One region of the Cyanobacterium sp. DS4 genome, then DNA from elsewhere that is predicted to be linked to it. Evidence: predicted binding sites of a transcription regulator. Region 1 holds the regulator's gene; the other holds the start of a gene.

Region 1 (8,368 bases):
AAAAAAAATGCCCTATCCTGACAATAGTTTTGATTTAATTATTTCTAACAGTTTGATTCATCATATACCCCAACCTTTGGAATTGTTAAAAGAAATTAATCGGGTTGTGAAAAAAAATGGGGTTATTTTAATTAGAGATTTATTCCGCCCCAAATCAGAGGATGATATAGAAAAAATTGTTCAAAAAGCTAACTTAGATTATAGTCCTCGACAGAAACAACTATTTAAAGATTCCTTAAGGGCGGCATTAACTGTTGATGAAATAAAAGATTTAGCCCATGAAATGGAATGGTATTCGGCTCAAGTATATCATTCTTCTCCTCGCCATTGGACGTTAAGACATAGTCTAAACTGATTTCGTGGTTAGGAATTATAAAATAGGTTTCAGGTTTTAGGTGTCAGGTTTCAGGTTTTCATTAATTACTAATTACTAATTTTTAATTACCATTGCCTTTTGCCTCTTGCCTCTTGCCTTGTCTTCATCAATATTTTTTATTCTCTCGCCGAGTATAAGTTAATTCATTAATAATCATATCTGCGATCGCACTTGCACTATTTTTATCGGCTAATTGTTGAGCATGAAAACTCATTTTCATCAATTTATCTTGGTTATTTAACAAATCTAATACTGTTTCTGTTAATAGTTCTGAGGATAAATGTTCTTGCCTAAACATCAAAGAAGCCTCAGCGTTAGTAAATTCTTGACCGTTAAAAAATTGATGGTCTTCTGCGGCAAAAGGATAAGGAATCAAAATGGAAGGAGTTTTAGTAATGGCTAATTCGGTTAAACTTCCAGCACCTGAGCGACTAATGGCCAGATTTGCCCTTTGTAATAATGCACCCATCTTATCATAAAAAGGCATTTCTAAATAATGAGGATGGGTCAAAGTTCCGATTTCATCGTCTTGATTGCCCGTTAAATGGACTATATAAGCCCCTGTTTCTAGTATTTGAGGTGCTGATTGTCTGACCAATTTATTTAGGGCTACTGCTCCTTGTGAACCCCCCATAGCGACAATTAGAGGAACATCGTCGGGAATATCTAATGGCAAAGTTTGGGGTTGTAAAAATTCCTCTCTAACGGGTGTACTTACCCATTGGGTTTTACTTTTGGGTAAATATTTTTCTGTACCTCGAAAACCAATAGCTACTAATTTACACCATTTTCCGAATAACTTAGTTACTTTTCCCGGTATATAGTTAGATTCGTGTAGAATGACGGGAATTTTAGCCAATTTAGCGGCAATAATGGCAGGAGCGGCAATATAACCCCCTGTGGTGAAAACTATCTCTATTTTACTCTTTTTAATGATTTGATAAGTACGTGCGATCGCACTGAGCATTTTACCCATGACAAAAATAGTTTTGATGCCGAAACTGGTTTGAAAACCCTCAATATCAACGGTATGTAAACGGTAATCGGAAGGCACAAGAGTAGTTTCTAAGCGATTAGGCACACCTAACCATTGAATCTGATAATCTGGTAACTGTTGGGCTACAGCTAAAGCGGGAAATAAATGCCCTCCCGTGCCACTGGCGGCAATGAGTAAACGAGGTTGTTTCACAGACACGAATATCTATAAATATAAATTATCAATTGTTCGGAATAATAAATTATACTTTGTAAAGGATAGAGTTTTGAATTAATAATTCAAGAATTAAAAATTGAGAAATAAATAATTAGCCCACAATTATTATCTAACTTCAAACTCCAAACTCTTTATTTATTCGTCCAACCAATTTTATTGAGGAAAAAATGATTTATTTCTGGCATCAAGTATATAATTTCTGTCACCAGATTACCCACCGCATTGGGGAAAGTTTACTAGCGGATTTTGCTCAATTAGAACCAACTCGGAAAGCTGATGGTAGTCTAGTAACTAAGGCGGATAAATGGGCGGATGAGGAGTTAAGACTGGGAATTAAACAATGTTTTCCCACTCATGGGGTTTTGACGGAGGAAACCGAGCATATTTTACCCCCTAATGAATGGTGTTGGGTAATTGACCCCATTGATGGTACAACTAATTTTACCCGTGGTATTCCGATTTGGGGTATATCTATCGGCTTACTTTATCGAGGTATTCCCGTTTTCGGTTTTGTTCATTTTCCCCAAGTACAACAAACTTATCATGGTTATTATTATGGTAATACGGGATTAACTGGCCCCAGAGGTGCTTTTCTCAACAATAATCCTATTTCTACCAGTGACGCATCTCCTACCATGAATCACGTGGTGACAATGTGCAACCGTAGCTTAGATATTCTCAAACAAGATTTTCCCTGCAAAGTTAGAATCACTGGTGTGACAAGTTATGATCTTATTTCTGTCGCTTGTGGTGCTACTTTGGGTGCGATCGAAGCTAGTCCAAAAATTTGGGATATTGCTGGTGCTTATCCGATACTTTTAGCCGCAGGGGGAAGTTTTGTCCATATCAATCCAGAAAACGCTTTTCCTCTTACTAAAGGAGTCAATTATGGTAATATCAGCTTTCCCTGTTTAGCAGTGGCAAAAGAGAATTTAATTTCCGTTTTTAAGCCTTTAGTAGAGTCAATTTATCAACCTAAATCTTTACTTATTTCCTAATTAGACTTCTTGCAGAAGTCAGGCAATAGACAACAGTTTGCTTGCAACACAAAGCATTGATTTAGGTAGTATGTTTTTTGTTGAAATGAGAGGAAAAGCATTATTGTCAACTAAAAAAGAGAAAAAAAGACAGTTAGTTAATAGTTAATAATGAATAATAGATTTCAATTAAGAATCAAGAAAAAGTGATAACGCACTAGATAAAAAAAGAAGAATGAAAATAGCTAATTCCTAATTTTAATTCCTGACACCTGAAACTTGCCCAACATTATTGATATTATTGCGTCGAATTGAGGTTTTTTTATGCGTGCAGATAATATACAGTTACCATTAATACCCATTATTAATGAATTAATTATTAATAATCCGAATACTATCTCTTTAGGGCAAGGAGTTGTATTTTATCCTCCTCCTGATGAAACTTTCAAAGAGATTGATAAATTTGCCAATAATCCTCGAAATAATTTATATCAATCCATCAACGGTGTAAATGAATTATTAGCAGAAATAGAGACTAAATTAGCTAGAGATAATAAGATTAATTATAGTCAAAATAAATCATCTATTTTCGTGACTGCAGGGTCAAATATGGCGTTTATGAATGCAGTTTTAGCTATCACTAATCCAGAAGATGAAATAATCATTTTAGCCCCCTATTATTTTAACCATGAAATGGCAATTAGATTAGCTAATTGTAAACCTATAATTGTCGATACAAATAATCAATATCAACCAGATATAGAAAGAATAATTGATGCCATAACACCAAAAACAAAAGCAATTGTAACCATTTCTCCCAATAATCCCACAGGGGTTGTTTACTCAAAAAAAGACTTATTAGCGATTAACATATTATGTAAAGAAAAAGGAATTTATCATATCAGTGATGAGGCTTATGAGTATTTTACTTACAATGGAATTAAACACTATTCTCCTGCGTCTTTTGTCGATAGTGATAATCACACAATTTCTTTATTTAGTTTATCGAAAGCCTACGGTTTTGCCAGTTGGAGAATTGGCTATATGGTGATTCCAAAACATTTAGAAATGGCTGTAAAAAAAATTCAAGATACAATTTTAATTTGTCCTCCTGTAATTTCCCAATATGGTGCTTATGGTGCTTTAAAAATTGGTAAAAATTATTGTCAAAAATACTTATTACAAATTAATCAAGTTAGAGAAAAAATGCTTGATTCTTTAGCAAAAATTACCGATATTTGTGAAGTGAGTAAATCTGATGGGGCATTTTATTTGTTTTTAAAAATTAAGAGCGAGATAAATTCTTTTGAACTAACAAAAAAACTCATTGAAAACTATCGAGTAGCAGTAATTCCGGGTACAACTTTTGGTGTAGAAAATAAGTGTTGTTTAAGGGTTGCCTATGGAGCGTTAAATTATGATACTGCATCTATAGGTATTAACAGATTGGTGGAAGGTTTATCACAACTTATCGAGGTTTAAAACAAGGGTGAAAGTCAAGTTAAAAGGGCAAAGGGCAAGAGGCAAAAGTGTTTAATTAACACTAACACCAATCCCCCAATTCCCCAATTCTCTAACACCCTAACTCAATACTTACTCTGTCATGCCCATAATTTCATAACCTGCATCGACGTAAATAATTTGTCCTGTAATACCACTAGATAGATCACTACATAAAAAAGCGGCGGTGTTTCCTACTTCAGTTTGAGTAACAGTGCGTCTGAGGGGTGCAACTTTTTCCACGTGGTGAATCATATCAAGAATTCCACCCACTGCAGAAGAGGCAAGAGTGCGAATGGGGCCAGCAGAAATGGCATTTACTCGCACATTCATAGGGCCTAATTCGGAGGCTAAATAACGAACACTCATTTCTAAGGCGGATTTGGCTACACCCATGACATTATAGTTAGGGATAACTTTCACACCTCCAAGATAGCTAAGGGTTAAAATACTACTACCTTCACGAAATAAGGGTTTTGCTGATTGCACTAAACGGGTTAAAGAATAGGCACTTACATCTAAAGCTGTTTGGAAACCATTACGAGAAGTACTACTAAATTCTCCTGAGAGGTCTTCTTTCTGCGCAAAGGCTAGGCAATGAATTAAAATGTCTATATGACCCCATTGGTCTTTAATTTGATCGAAGGTAGAATCTATTTGAGCATCATCTTGCACATTGCAAGGAAGAAAAACACTGGGGTTTAAAGGTTCTACTAAATCTCCAACTTTTTTCTCGAAACGTCCTTTATCATCGGGTAAATAGGTAACACCAATATTTGCACCGGCTTTATGTAGTTGTTGAGCAATACCCCAAGCAATGGATTTATTGTTAGCAATACCTGTTACTAAAGCGTTTTTTCCTGTCAAATCTAACATATTCTTGATTTTGAATCTAATTTTCTGTAATTTAAGGACAATTATTCGCTAAACTGATCAAGTTATAGACGGTTTTCTCGTTATTCTTATTTTCTTATAGAAAGGGTCGTTTATCGAGCCATTTTTTATTTTATTTTTAAGTTAATTATCTCTATGCAATCATTGTCTATGTCTGAACAACCTTTAGCTTCAGTTTTTCGTCAAATTGGGGCGGGAATTTATACCCCTGTGGTGGAAAAATTTGAACGGGGTAAAACAATTTTTTTTCCGGGTGATCCTGCGGAAAGAGTATATTTTTTAATGAAAGGTGCTGTCAAGTTGTCACGGGTTTATGAGGCAGGGGAAGAGATTACCGTGGCTTTGTTGCGAGAAAATAGTGTTTTTGGGGTCTTGTCTTTGATTACTGGGCAAAAATCCGATCGCTTCTACCATGCGGTGGCTTTCACTCCTGTGGAATTACTTTCTGCTCCTATTGAGCATTTTCAGCGTTCTTTAAAAGAAAATCCTGAGTTGTCTAGGTTGATGCTACAAGGCTTGTCGTCTCGAATATTGCAAACGGAAATGATGATTGAGACTTTAGCCCATCGTGATATGGCTTCTCGTTTAGTTAGTTTTTTATTGATTCTTTGTCGGGATTTTGGTATTCCTAGCCCTAGCGGTATTACTATTGATTTAAAGTTGTCACATCAAGCGATCGCAGAGGCTATTGGTTCAACACGGGTAACGGTGACTCGTTTATTAGGAGAATTAAGACAAGAAAATTTAATTACTATTAATAAGAAAAAAATCACAGTACATAATCCTGTTGCCCTTAGTCAGCAATTTGCATAAGTTTTTCCTCTGTTTCCTCCCACCTTTACTAACAAGAAATAATCATTTTTTTGATTTTTAACTACATAAATTATTAACTAATGACTAGCGCTTATATTTTAATCATAGCGATGTTACTTTTGGGGGGACTAATCGCAGCACTGGGCGATCGCATTGGCACAAGGGTTGGAAAGGCTAGATTAAGACTTTTTCAATTAAGACCAAAACAAACAGCAGTTTTAATTACTATCGGTACAGGAACATTAATTTCTGCTTCTACTTTAATTATTTTATTTAGTTTAAGTGCATCTTTACGTCAGGGAGTTTTTCAACTGGACGAAATTCTCCAAAAAAGACGAGAAATAACAGAACAATTAGAAACAGTTAAAACGGAAAAAGAAGAGGCGGAAAAAGCTCTGTTAGAAGCTAAGAATAGACAAAATACTGTTTTAAGTCAATTAAATATTAAGGAAAATGAGTTATCCACAACTCAAAAAAAAGTAAAAGAAATTCAAAATAGAACAGAAAAACTAAGAAAAGAAGTAGGAAGAATTATTAAAGAAAAAGAAGATTTATTAATAGAAAAAGAGGACATTCAACAACAAAGTTTAAAATTAGAAGAATCCATCGCTCAAAGAGATCAAGAGTTACAGGAAAAACAAGGGCAAATTGAACAACAAGAGGTGATTTTACAACAGCAACAAAGGAGTCTTGAACAGTTAAAAAAGAGACAAAAACAGTTAGAATCTGATATAAATAGTCGAGATGAGCAAATAGTAGAGCTCGATCGCCTCATTTCTCAAACTGATGATATATTAGACGCAAAGGAACAGGAATTAGCTTCTTTAGAAAGTCAACTGGAATTTTACCGTCAAGAGGTGGAAATTCTTGAGCAATATTACCAAACTTATCAAGATTTAAGAGAAAGACCTATTGCTGTTATTAAAGGACAAGTATTAAGCGTTACTTTGGTACAAATCAAAAAAGATACAGACATCAGTGAATTAGTGGATGCCATTTTAAGTCAAGCCAATCGCAATGTTATGCAGATTATCGGTTATGGTAATCAACCTCCTACAGAAAGGTTTGTGCAAATAACTAGAGGGCAAGTTGAACAGATGAAACAACAACTAGCCAACCCAGGGCAGTATCTGGTGAGAATTTTATCGGCTGGTAATTATGTGCAAGGAGAAGAAAGAATCCGTATTTTTGGAGATGTTACCCCTAATCAAATAATCTATCAAAAAAATGAAGCGATCGCATCTATTTCCATTGATGAACAAGATTTAAACAGTGGTGAATTGCAAGAAAAACTAGACTTTCTCATTTCTGTTAGCCAATTCCGCGCCCGTAGAGAGGGAATATTGGGACAAATTTTTATCGGTGATGGCAAAATAATTTCCTTAGTGAACTTTATCGAAGAATTACAATCTTCAGACCAAACTATTGACGAAATTTTAACTGTCGCCGCCAACGAAACCTATACTTCTGGCCCCTTACAAATTAATTTAGTAGTAATTGCGGATGGGAAGGAAGTATTTAGACTATGATTTATCATTTAGGTGGGGAATAGGGAATGGGCAAAAGGCAAAGGGCAAGGGTAATAAACAATTCGTAATTAATAAATTCCAACTCTGAACCCTGAACTCCGATGATCTGAATATTACCCTAAGTCAACACAATATCGAAAACAATTTCTACCCTCTTTTTTTGCCTGATAAAGAGCATCATCCGACTTATCAATTAAAGTAGAGGGATTAATTTTTGTAGAGGGAATAAGACAATGAACGCCCATACTAATCGTAATGCTATTACTGGCACTAGAACCTCGATGGGGTATAGCTAATTCCATTATTTTTAGAGAAATATTCTCACATATCGTAATTGAACCCTGTAAATCAGTATTAGGTAGGAGAATCACAAACTCTTCTCCCCCATAACGGGCAACAAAATCACTGGAGCGTTGTAAACTAGACTTTAGGGTAAATGCGATCGCCTTTAAAACTTCATCACCCTGTAAATGTCCATAGGTGTCATTATATTCCTTAAAACAGTCAATATCAACCATAATCATTGATAAAGGTTGTTTTTCCCGACATAAACGATACCATTCTTTTGATAATAAATCATTAAAATAACGACGATTATAAACCCCCGTTAAACCATCAATATTCGCAATTTGTTCCAGTTTTTGATTTGCAATTAATAACTGTTGTTCAACTTTTTTTCGGGCAACTATTTCCTGATTTAAAAGATTTTGATAACGATAAATTTTTAAATGAGTTTCCACACGACAAACTACTTCAGCCACAACAAAAGGCTTAGTTATATAATCAACTCCCCCCACTTTAAAACCCTTAATTTTTTCTGACAATTGTTGTTTAGCACTAAGAAATATAATGGGGATTTGACAAGTACGAGAATTACTCTTTAGTTGACGACAAACCCCATAACCATCTATTTCAGGCATCATTATATCTAACAAAATTAATTCAGGAGGATCATAATCAACTACTTTTAACGCTTGTTTTCCACTTAATACTTGTCTCACCTCATAACCATTATCCGTCAACATCGTGGAAAGAAATTGGATATTTTCAATTTGATCATCAACAA
Region 2 (8,368 bases), 1.5 Mb from region 1:
GCAATGTCTGCTTGTTGAACGTTACCATATCTTTGGGCTTCAGTTGTGATAAAAGAGGTGGCATCTACAAAAGCATTTAAAGCCTTTTCACTGTTCAAGGCTAAATTTGACTGAGGATTATTGGCAAATGCTAAATACAGGCTGTTTTCTAATGCTAAATCGATATAATCAGGATGATCAGAATTTATTAATTCCCCATTATAAGAAAATGAACCATCAATATTTACACCATAAATGCCCACTTGAGTTCCTTGAGGCAAGGAACTAGGCATCATCGCTGTTATGTTTCTTGAACCTGCGATTTCACCAAAATTATAAAAAACTCCTGATGTGGAGGTTTCATAATAACCGGGAGATACCCCATTAGGAAATAAAGTTATATTGCCTTCGGCTACTGAGTCGGGAAAATCGTTACTTACCACTTCCATTGTGGCAGTAATATCAGGTAAAACTAGATCTGGACGTTTGGTGGTAAATTCAAAGGTTAAGGTATCCACCCCCGCGACAAAGGTTAGAGGAATACGAATTTGATTATCAAATATCGCACCTTCTGTTAAATCAAATGTATGACTAACATCTGCATATAAGCCAATATTTTCTTGCCAAATACTCGGATCATTTAACACTAATTCAGCCGTAATGTCTTTATTTATCTGCTCAGGAGTACGATGTAATTGAACGCTAATCGCCCCATCAATACTACGTCCACGGCGATCGAACGAATTAGACTGGGATTGAGGTACTAAACTAGAAGTAATAGAAAAACCGAAATCAGGTTCAGGAGGAGTATCAATTTCTCCCGAACGACTCCAAATCCAAGCGCCTTGACCTAACATATTAGCAATAAGAACATCATCCACAGGATCATATTCCAAGTCCAAGTTCCAACTACCCGGACCAATATTTTCAGGCAAACCATCCCAATTCATAGGGGAAAAAGTGCTAGGTTGTCCATTACCGTCAATATTGCTAATCCATAAACCTCCTAAACCCCCTACCACTAACTGCTGAGGGTGAGTATCCGTTGCAGGTAATAAAGTAATAGTTTGCAGATTAACTTGGGGATCTAAACCTAATTCTTGATAAGTATAATAAATAGGCTCATTATTTCCGATTTTCACCGCTAGACGATTATTTTCCCCTGAAGGATTATTCTCTCCTAACAAATATAAAATAGATGTTTCCGTTGCCAGATAATAAAGATTATCACTATTAGATACAGAATCTGAATGGTGAGTAATATCGTTAATATATAGCCCTTGAACCGAATCAATTAACTGTAACTGGTAACTATTAGGATCAAGCATCGTAGATGATTCCGAGCCATTTCTTCCTAATAGATAAGAATTTCCCGTTTCTGGATCAAAATATGCTGTATATAGATCATCCCAACTGTAGGGTTTTGCCATATCAAAGCTACTCACCTCTTCCAGACTCGAACCCACATCCAAAGCGGTAAAATCCTTAACACTATTGGACTCAAAACTTTCTGGAAGTAAAGGCATTAAAAGTATTTCATTGGGATCTACTTCCCAATGAGGAATAACCGCCTCATAAATATTCCTTGTACCCGCAAAAACAACGTCTCCTGCCCGATAAGGGTTACTATTGGCAGGAAGACCAAAAGGATAACTTCCATCAGGATTAACACTTTTAAACCAGTTTCCTTCAAAAAATGCAATAGGAACTTCATTTCCGTCATAGTCAAAAGTGATTAAATTAACACTATTAACGCTTTGCCAAGTGCCTGTTTCATCAACAGTAGTTAAAGTAATATTTCCACGACTCATGTACTGCTGAGAAGCATAGTATCCCCGACTAAAACCATCCCCCTGATAAAAAGCATCATCAAAGAAACCTAACGAACCATCCCCACCATAAACATTAGTCCATGTTAAATTACCATAACTTCCCATAGCTACGGAGTTATCCTGTATGGCACTAATCAACTGATTACCAATATTACTCCAATCTCCCGTCTTAGATTCCAAAGTCTGTAAACCTTTCCCACTTAAAGAAGTCCACGGAGATCGAGAATCAACTCCCTTCTGGAAAATTCCTCCGTCATCACTTTGTATCAGTTTTAATCCTTCTGGAGTTTCATAAAAAATAATACTGCGACTATCTGCATGGGGTGCAGTACCTCCGACAAATTCCTCTCGAATAACCCCATTTCTAGGTCCAAACCAATCCACTAATTGGGCATTAGAACCATCCGCCTGAAATTCTATTGCGACAACTCCCCCCGTATAAGGACCATTTAGACTATTTCCACCATAGTGATTTCCTCCAGCCAAAACTCTTAAAGCCAAAGGATCTTGAGGATCTGCTATAAAGGAGAAATTTCCATAAAAATACGTTCCTGCTCCTTGTCCACTACCAATATCACCCTGAACATTAACCGTCTCAAAATCTATTAATTCCGAACCATTGAGAATAAGTCTGTTAATGACAGATATTTTATTTGCTTGAGAAGCACCCACAAATAATATTGTTTGACCGTTAACCAGTTCAGGATAAGCACTAAGACGTAAGTTATCAAATGTTCCTAAAGAACTATAAAAGTCTCTAAGTTTATCTCCCGTTATATTTAATACAGTAGTTGTATCTGTGGAATCAATGTAATTAAAACCACCAGCACTTATTTTGTAAATATCTCCATTGTTGTTATTGGTCACTTGTACCAAAGAAATTTCTTGAGGATCTTGGGTTAATATTCTTAAGTTACTAACTTCTCCTTCCACAACATCTACAACCGCTAATTCATTAGGACTGGCGATAAAGAGATTATCACTAATCCAGTCTAAATCTCGAATATTAATTGTATTTTCAACAAATAGATTACTAATATCTGGATTAAGAATTAACCACTCTAAACTTCCATCCTCAAGTATTTTGGCGATTTGTAATCCTTTACTGTTACCTGAAGAATAGGCACTAAAATTAGAAGGATTACCTTGCCCAACGGCTAAATATTGTTTATCGGGTGAAACGGCTATTTTCGCAATGGATTGAATACCCTGATAACCAGAATTAGTATCATTACTAGGTTTACTCTGCCAAGTCCACTCACCCCAACTGTCGGTAGCGTAAGTATAAGGACGCATCCAAACCCCACCATTTACCGCACCGATATAGAGAAAACCATCTCCATTTTCTCCTTGAACCATTGCCAAGCCGTTAACCGCTCCTGAAATCAGAGTATCTCCCCAAATTTCTGGATAACTTAAACGTCCACGAATGGGATCTTGTATGGGGGCAGGTCCTACGGGTATCCAAGTATTTACTGTCGGTGTCATTAGATAAAAATACTTACTTATTTTTTAATATTAAAAAGTACAAATTTTATAATTATTTTACACCATAATCATACTTTTATTTCATTTATTATTAATAATAAATAATTTCATCTTTATCTATTGCTCTAACCCCAAAACTTCCCCCACACACAGGTAAAAATTTTTGTAGTAATTGAATAATTAGTCATTAACAACCTCTATAAGTGAATTCAGAGTTCAGATTTAGGAGTGAAAAAACAAATATTAAAGTAAATAAATTTATTTTTATTTTAAATTCTTTGATTCTCTAAAAAATGTTCAGAAAATATAACACCTGATACCCGACACCTGCCCTTATACAAATAATTGAGATTAACTAGAAATTACCGTGAGATTCGATCGCACCTTTAACTTTTTCTATGACCTCAGAAACTGCGATCGCACCTAAGTCCCCAGAGGCACGGGTACGGATACTAAGGGTATTATTTTCCACTTCATTAGCTCCCACAACCGCCATGACAGGGATTTTTTGTTTTTCCCCATTGCGAATCATCTTACCCAGTCTTTCACCACTGTTATCTACCTCAGCACGGATACCGAGACTTAACATTTTTTGACATACCTCTTGAGCATACCCAGAAAAATCATCGCTAACAGGCATTAAACGCACTTGAATAGGTGCTAACCAGAGAGGGAAATCCCCCGCATATTCTTCGATTAAAATACCGATCAGACGTTCTAAAGACCCGAAGGGCGCACGGTGAATCATGATGGGACGTTGACGGCTACCATCGGGGGCGGTATATTCTAAATCGAAACGCTCTGGTAAATTATAATCAACCTGTACCGTACCTAATTGCCACTCTCTTTCTAAGGCATCTTGGAAGATAAAATCGAGTTTAGGTCCATAAAAAGCCGCTTCCCCTTCCGCTTCAAAATATTCCATATCTAACTGTTTAACGGCATTACGGATGGCATTTTGGGCTTTTTCCCACACCTCATCACCGCCGATATATTTGTCAGAATTGGGATCTCGGAAGCTCAGACGGGCTTTAAAGTTCTTTAATTGTAAACTCTTAAAGACTGATAGAATTAAATCAACTACGCTGAAAAATTCGCTTTCAAGTTGATCGGGAGTAACGAATAAATGGGAATCGTCAACGGTAAAGCCTCGAACTCTGGTTAAACCGCCTAATTCCCCTGATTGTTCATAACGATATACCGTACCAAATTCCGCTAAACGCATGGGTAAATCACGGTACGATCGCAACTCACTTTTATAAATTTGGATATGGAAAGGACAATTCATGGGCTTTAAGACAAAACCAACCTCTTTTTCCGCTTCTTCTACGTTATCCGCCATCATGGGGAACATATCTTCTTTGTAGTTTTGCCAGTGACCAGAAATTTTAAATAAATCCACCCTACCAATATGGGGACTAACTACCTGTAAATAACCTCTTTTGATTTGTTCCTGTTTCAAAAAGTCCTCAAGAGTCGATCGAATCAAAGTCCCTTTAGGAGTCCACAATGGTAATCCCGGACCTACAGGATCGCTAAAAATGAACAATCCCAACTCTTTACCTAACTTACGATGATCCCGTTTTAAGGCTTCTTCCTTACGGCGTTTGTATTCGGCTAATTGTTCAGGGGTTTCCCATGCCGTACCATAAACCCTCTGTAACTGCTTATTATTGGCATCTCCACGCCAATACGCCCCTGCTACGCTTTCAAGTTCGATCGCCTTTGGGTTAAGATCTGCTGTAGTCTCAACGTGGGGACCTGCACACAAATCCCACCATTGATCCGCTAAATGATAGATGGTGATAGGTTCTTCTTTGATACTATCTAAAATCTCTAATTTGTAAGGTTCATTAATATCTTTAATTCTCTTTTGCGCTTCCTCTCTCGTGACAACCTCACGGATAACAGGCAATTTTTTGTTAATAATTTTCGTCATCTCTTTTTTGATTGCCTTGAGATCCTTTTCTGCTAAGGGTTCAGGTAAATCGAAATCATAATAAAAACCTGTTTCTGTCCAAGGACCGATGGTAACTTGAGCATTAGGATATAATTTTTGTACCGCCATAGCCATAACGTGGGAGGTGGTGTGACGGATTTTTTTTAATTCTTCTGATTCGCTGGTGCGGGGTAACTTAATTGCTTCCTGATTAGACATGGAAATTATAATATAACTATTAATTAATAAATACTCAATAAATACTGATCTTAACCAAAATTCACCCTATTTGAGTTGTGAGATTATTCTGATAATTCCAAAAACAGTGAAAAGCTATACAATCGATGAAATATCAAGAAAATCATAATGTATGCTTTTGTTAGTGATTTACTTAAGGCAATACCTCACTTCGATCGCCCCAATAGATGCAAAAAACGAATTAAAATTATGTGTAAAAAGAAAATAAGCCTTTATTTAGTAGTCAAAGTTACAAAATGTTAATAATCAAATTAATAATGTATTGGGCAGTTAAGTATATAAATCTTTAAATATTTATTTGTATTCAATATATTAATCGAGGACACATTATGGTTGTTGCTGTAAATACCACCACCACAAAAAAAGTGAAACTAAATAAAATTGAAAAAGTAAAAGAAGCAAAACACGGTTTAGATGTTAGGGAAGAAATAGAAAAGTTTGCTCAAATGGGGTGGGAGGCAATGGACGAAGATGACCTCATTGTGCGTTTGAAGTGGTTAGGGATTTTTTTTCGCCCAGTAACACCGGGGAAATTTATGCTTAGGTTACGCACTCCTAATGGTATTCTCAACAGCCAACAATTACGCACTTTTGCTGAAATTATTGAACGTTATGGGGAGGATGGAAAAGCTGATATTACCACCCGTCAAAATATTCAATTAAGGGGAGTTCATTTACAGGATATACCAGATATTTTTCGTAAATTAGAAGCGGTAGGCATGACATCGATTCAGTCAGGAATGGATAATGTGCGTAATTTAACGGGTTCTCCTGTTGCTGGAATTGACCCTCACGAGTTAATAGACACTAGAGAATTAAATCAAAAATTACAAGATTTGATTACTAATTATGGACAGGGTAGTTATGAATTTAGCAGTCTCCCTCGTAAATTAAACATTGCGATCGAAGGTAGCAAAGATAATTCTATTCACGCCGAGTTAAATGATATAGCATTTTTACCCGCCTATAAAGATGGTGAATTAGGTTTTAATGTTGTGGTAGGGGGTTACTTATCCGCTCAAAGGTGTGCAGAGTCTATTCCGATGGATGTGTGGGTAAGACCGAATGAAGAAGTATTGGAATTATGTGCGGCTATTCTTAGTGTTTATAGTGAATGTGCATTGGAAGAAGGTTTGAGGGAAAATAGAGCAAAAGCCCGTTTAATGTGGTTAATTGATAAATGGGGTATAAACCGTTTTCGCATTGAAGTGGAGAAAAAATTGGGGCAATCCTTACAATTTGCCGCTCCGAAAGATGAAATTACTTTAGAAAAAAGAGATCATTTAGGGGTTAATCCTCAAAGGCAAGAGGGTTATAGTTATATCGGTATTCATATCCCCGTTGGGCATTTAGATGCAGAAGGCTTATTTGAAATTGCTCGTTTAGCGGATGTTTACGGTAACGGAGAAATTCGGGCAACAGTGGAACAAAATTTTATTATTCCTTTTATACCGAATGACAGGGTAGAGGCATTTCTTGCTGAACCAATTTTAGAACGCTATCGAGTTAATCCTTCACCTTTAAGCCGTTCTGTAATTTCCTGTACAGGAGCTCGTTATTGTAATTTTGCCTTGGTAGAAACTAAGCAAAGAGCGGTAAAATTAGCCACAGAATTGGATAATGAACTAAATATTCCTTCTAAAGTCAGAATTCATTGGACAGGTTGTCCTAACTCTTGTGGACAGGCTCAAGCAGGGGATATTGGCTTAATGGGTACTAAAGCGAAAAAAGATGGGCAGGTGGTAGAGGGTGTTAACTTATTTATGGGGGGAAAAGTGGGCAAGGATGCTCATTTAGGCAATCTCCAACAAAAAAGTATTCCCTGTGATGATTTAAAATCCGTTTTGAAGGAAATTTTAATTAACGAGTTTGGGGCAACTGTTAAATAACCCCTGTTCGCCATAAGATATAGTCAGGTTTAAGGTTGCAGGTAGTAGGGGTTGAACATATTTAACCCTTACGGTGTTGGGAGAGACAAGTTAGAAGTTATTAATTATCAACTATTTACCTTTTGCCCTTTGTTCTTTTTACCTTATCATTCATTTTCACAGGTATAGCAGTCGCCAAGTTGTTTAAGACGCTCAGAGATTCTTCCCGTTTGTTCAAAATGACAATTAGAGATTTAAAAATGTCTTAACTAATCTGGTGGTTGCTATATTTATGGGAAATTAAAAGTTGATTTTTGTGATAATTGATTTACAATTATTTTTGGGTCAATTTCTACAGAAACAAAGTGAATGACAGTTTAAATCAGATTCAGCAGACTATCATTTTAATGAAATACTATAGCTTCGATCTTAATAGCTATCAGTTTAGAGAATTAATTGCTAAATGGACAAAGATTTATCCTCATAATTGGCTACCCTTAGCCGTTACTGAAGCTATTTATCAGGGTAGATTAAAAGCTGTTTCCGTAGAGCAAATTCTGAATGTGTGGCAAAAAAAAGGTAAAATTCAACACAGTTTTAATTATGAGTTTGTGAGGTTGATTAAACCTGATTTTACTGAGGAAGAATTAAATAAATATTTAGATATTGCAGGTAGTTTTATTTCTGATTTATTCTCGCCAGAAAATATGTCAAAGCAGTGGGATTATGATACAAAAGAGACTAACTATATTGAGGCAAACTTAACAGTTAATGATTTTAATCCTGTGGAGGATTTTTCTCATTGTTTTCAGAAGCTAAAAGGTTTTGTTGTAGAGCATAAGTGAAGAAATTCAACAATCAAATCATAGAAAAGGAAAGAGAGGCTGATTTAATTCAACCTCCGTTTTTCTAATAATAAAGTTTAGTCGATGGGAAATAGCTTTAATTTTTTCTAACTATTGTGAGATATATCTTAGCTATTGCGTCTAGTTACACGAGGATCA

The links. Region 1 encodes NtcA, which controls nitrogen genes in cyanobacteria. Its sites were predicted from a motif close to TTTGTANCNNNNGNTACAAA; they were not measured.
Region 2: Dongsha4_RS01400 (ferredoxin--nitrite reductase) is a predicted target of NtcA. The motif match lies at 5,713-5,732, and genes of this name have one in related genera.

Annotation. Positions count from the first base shown of each region.
Region 1 is NZ_CP084098.1:3,028,512-3,036,879, reverse strand. It holds gene Dongsha4_RS13025 (class I SAM-dependent methyltransferase) at 1-355, shown strand, start outside; gene murG (undecaprenyldiphospho-muramoylpentapeptide beta-N-acetylglucosaminyltransferase) at 483-1,571, opposite strand; gene Dongsha4_RS13015 (inositol monophosphatase family protein) at 1,757-2,587, shown strand; gene Dongsha4_RS13010 (pyridoxal phosphate-dependent aminotransferase) at 2,891-4,048, shown strand; gene fabI (enoyl-ACP reductase FabI) at 4,160-4,942, opposite strand; gene ntcA (global nitrogen regulator NtcA) at 5,096-5,773, shown strand; gene Dongsha4_RS12995 (DUF3084 domain-containing protein) at 5,854-7,302, shown strand; gene Dongsha4_RS12990 (PleD family two-component system response regulator) at 7,416-8,368, opposite strand, start outside.
Region 2 is NZ_CP084098.1:299,192-307,559, reverse strand. It holds gene Dongsha4_RS01410 (hypothetical protein) at 1-3,299, opposite strand, end outside; gene thrS (threonine--tRNA ligase) at 3,655-5,457, opposite strand; gene Dongsha4_RS01400 (ferredoxin--nitrite reductase) at 5,826-7,385, shown strand; gene Dongsha4_RS01395 (hypothetical protein) at 7,730-8,209, shown strand; gene Dongsha4_RS01390 (photosystem II protein, Psb35-related) at 8,338-8,368, opposite strand, start outside.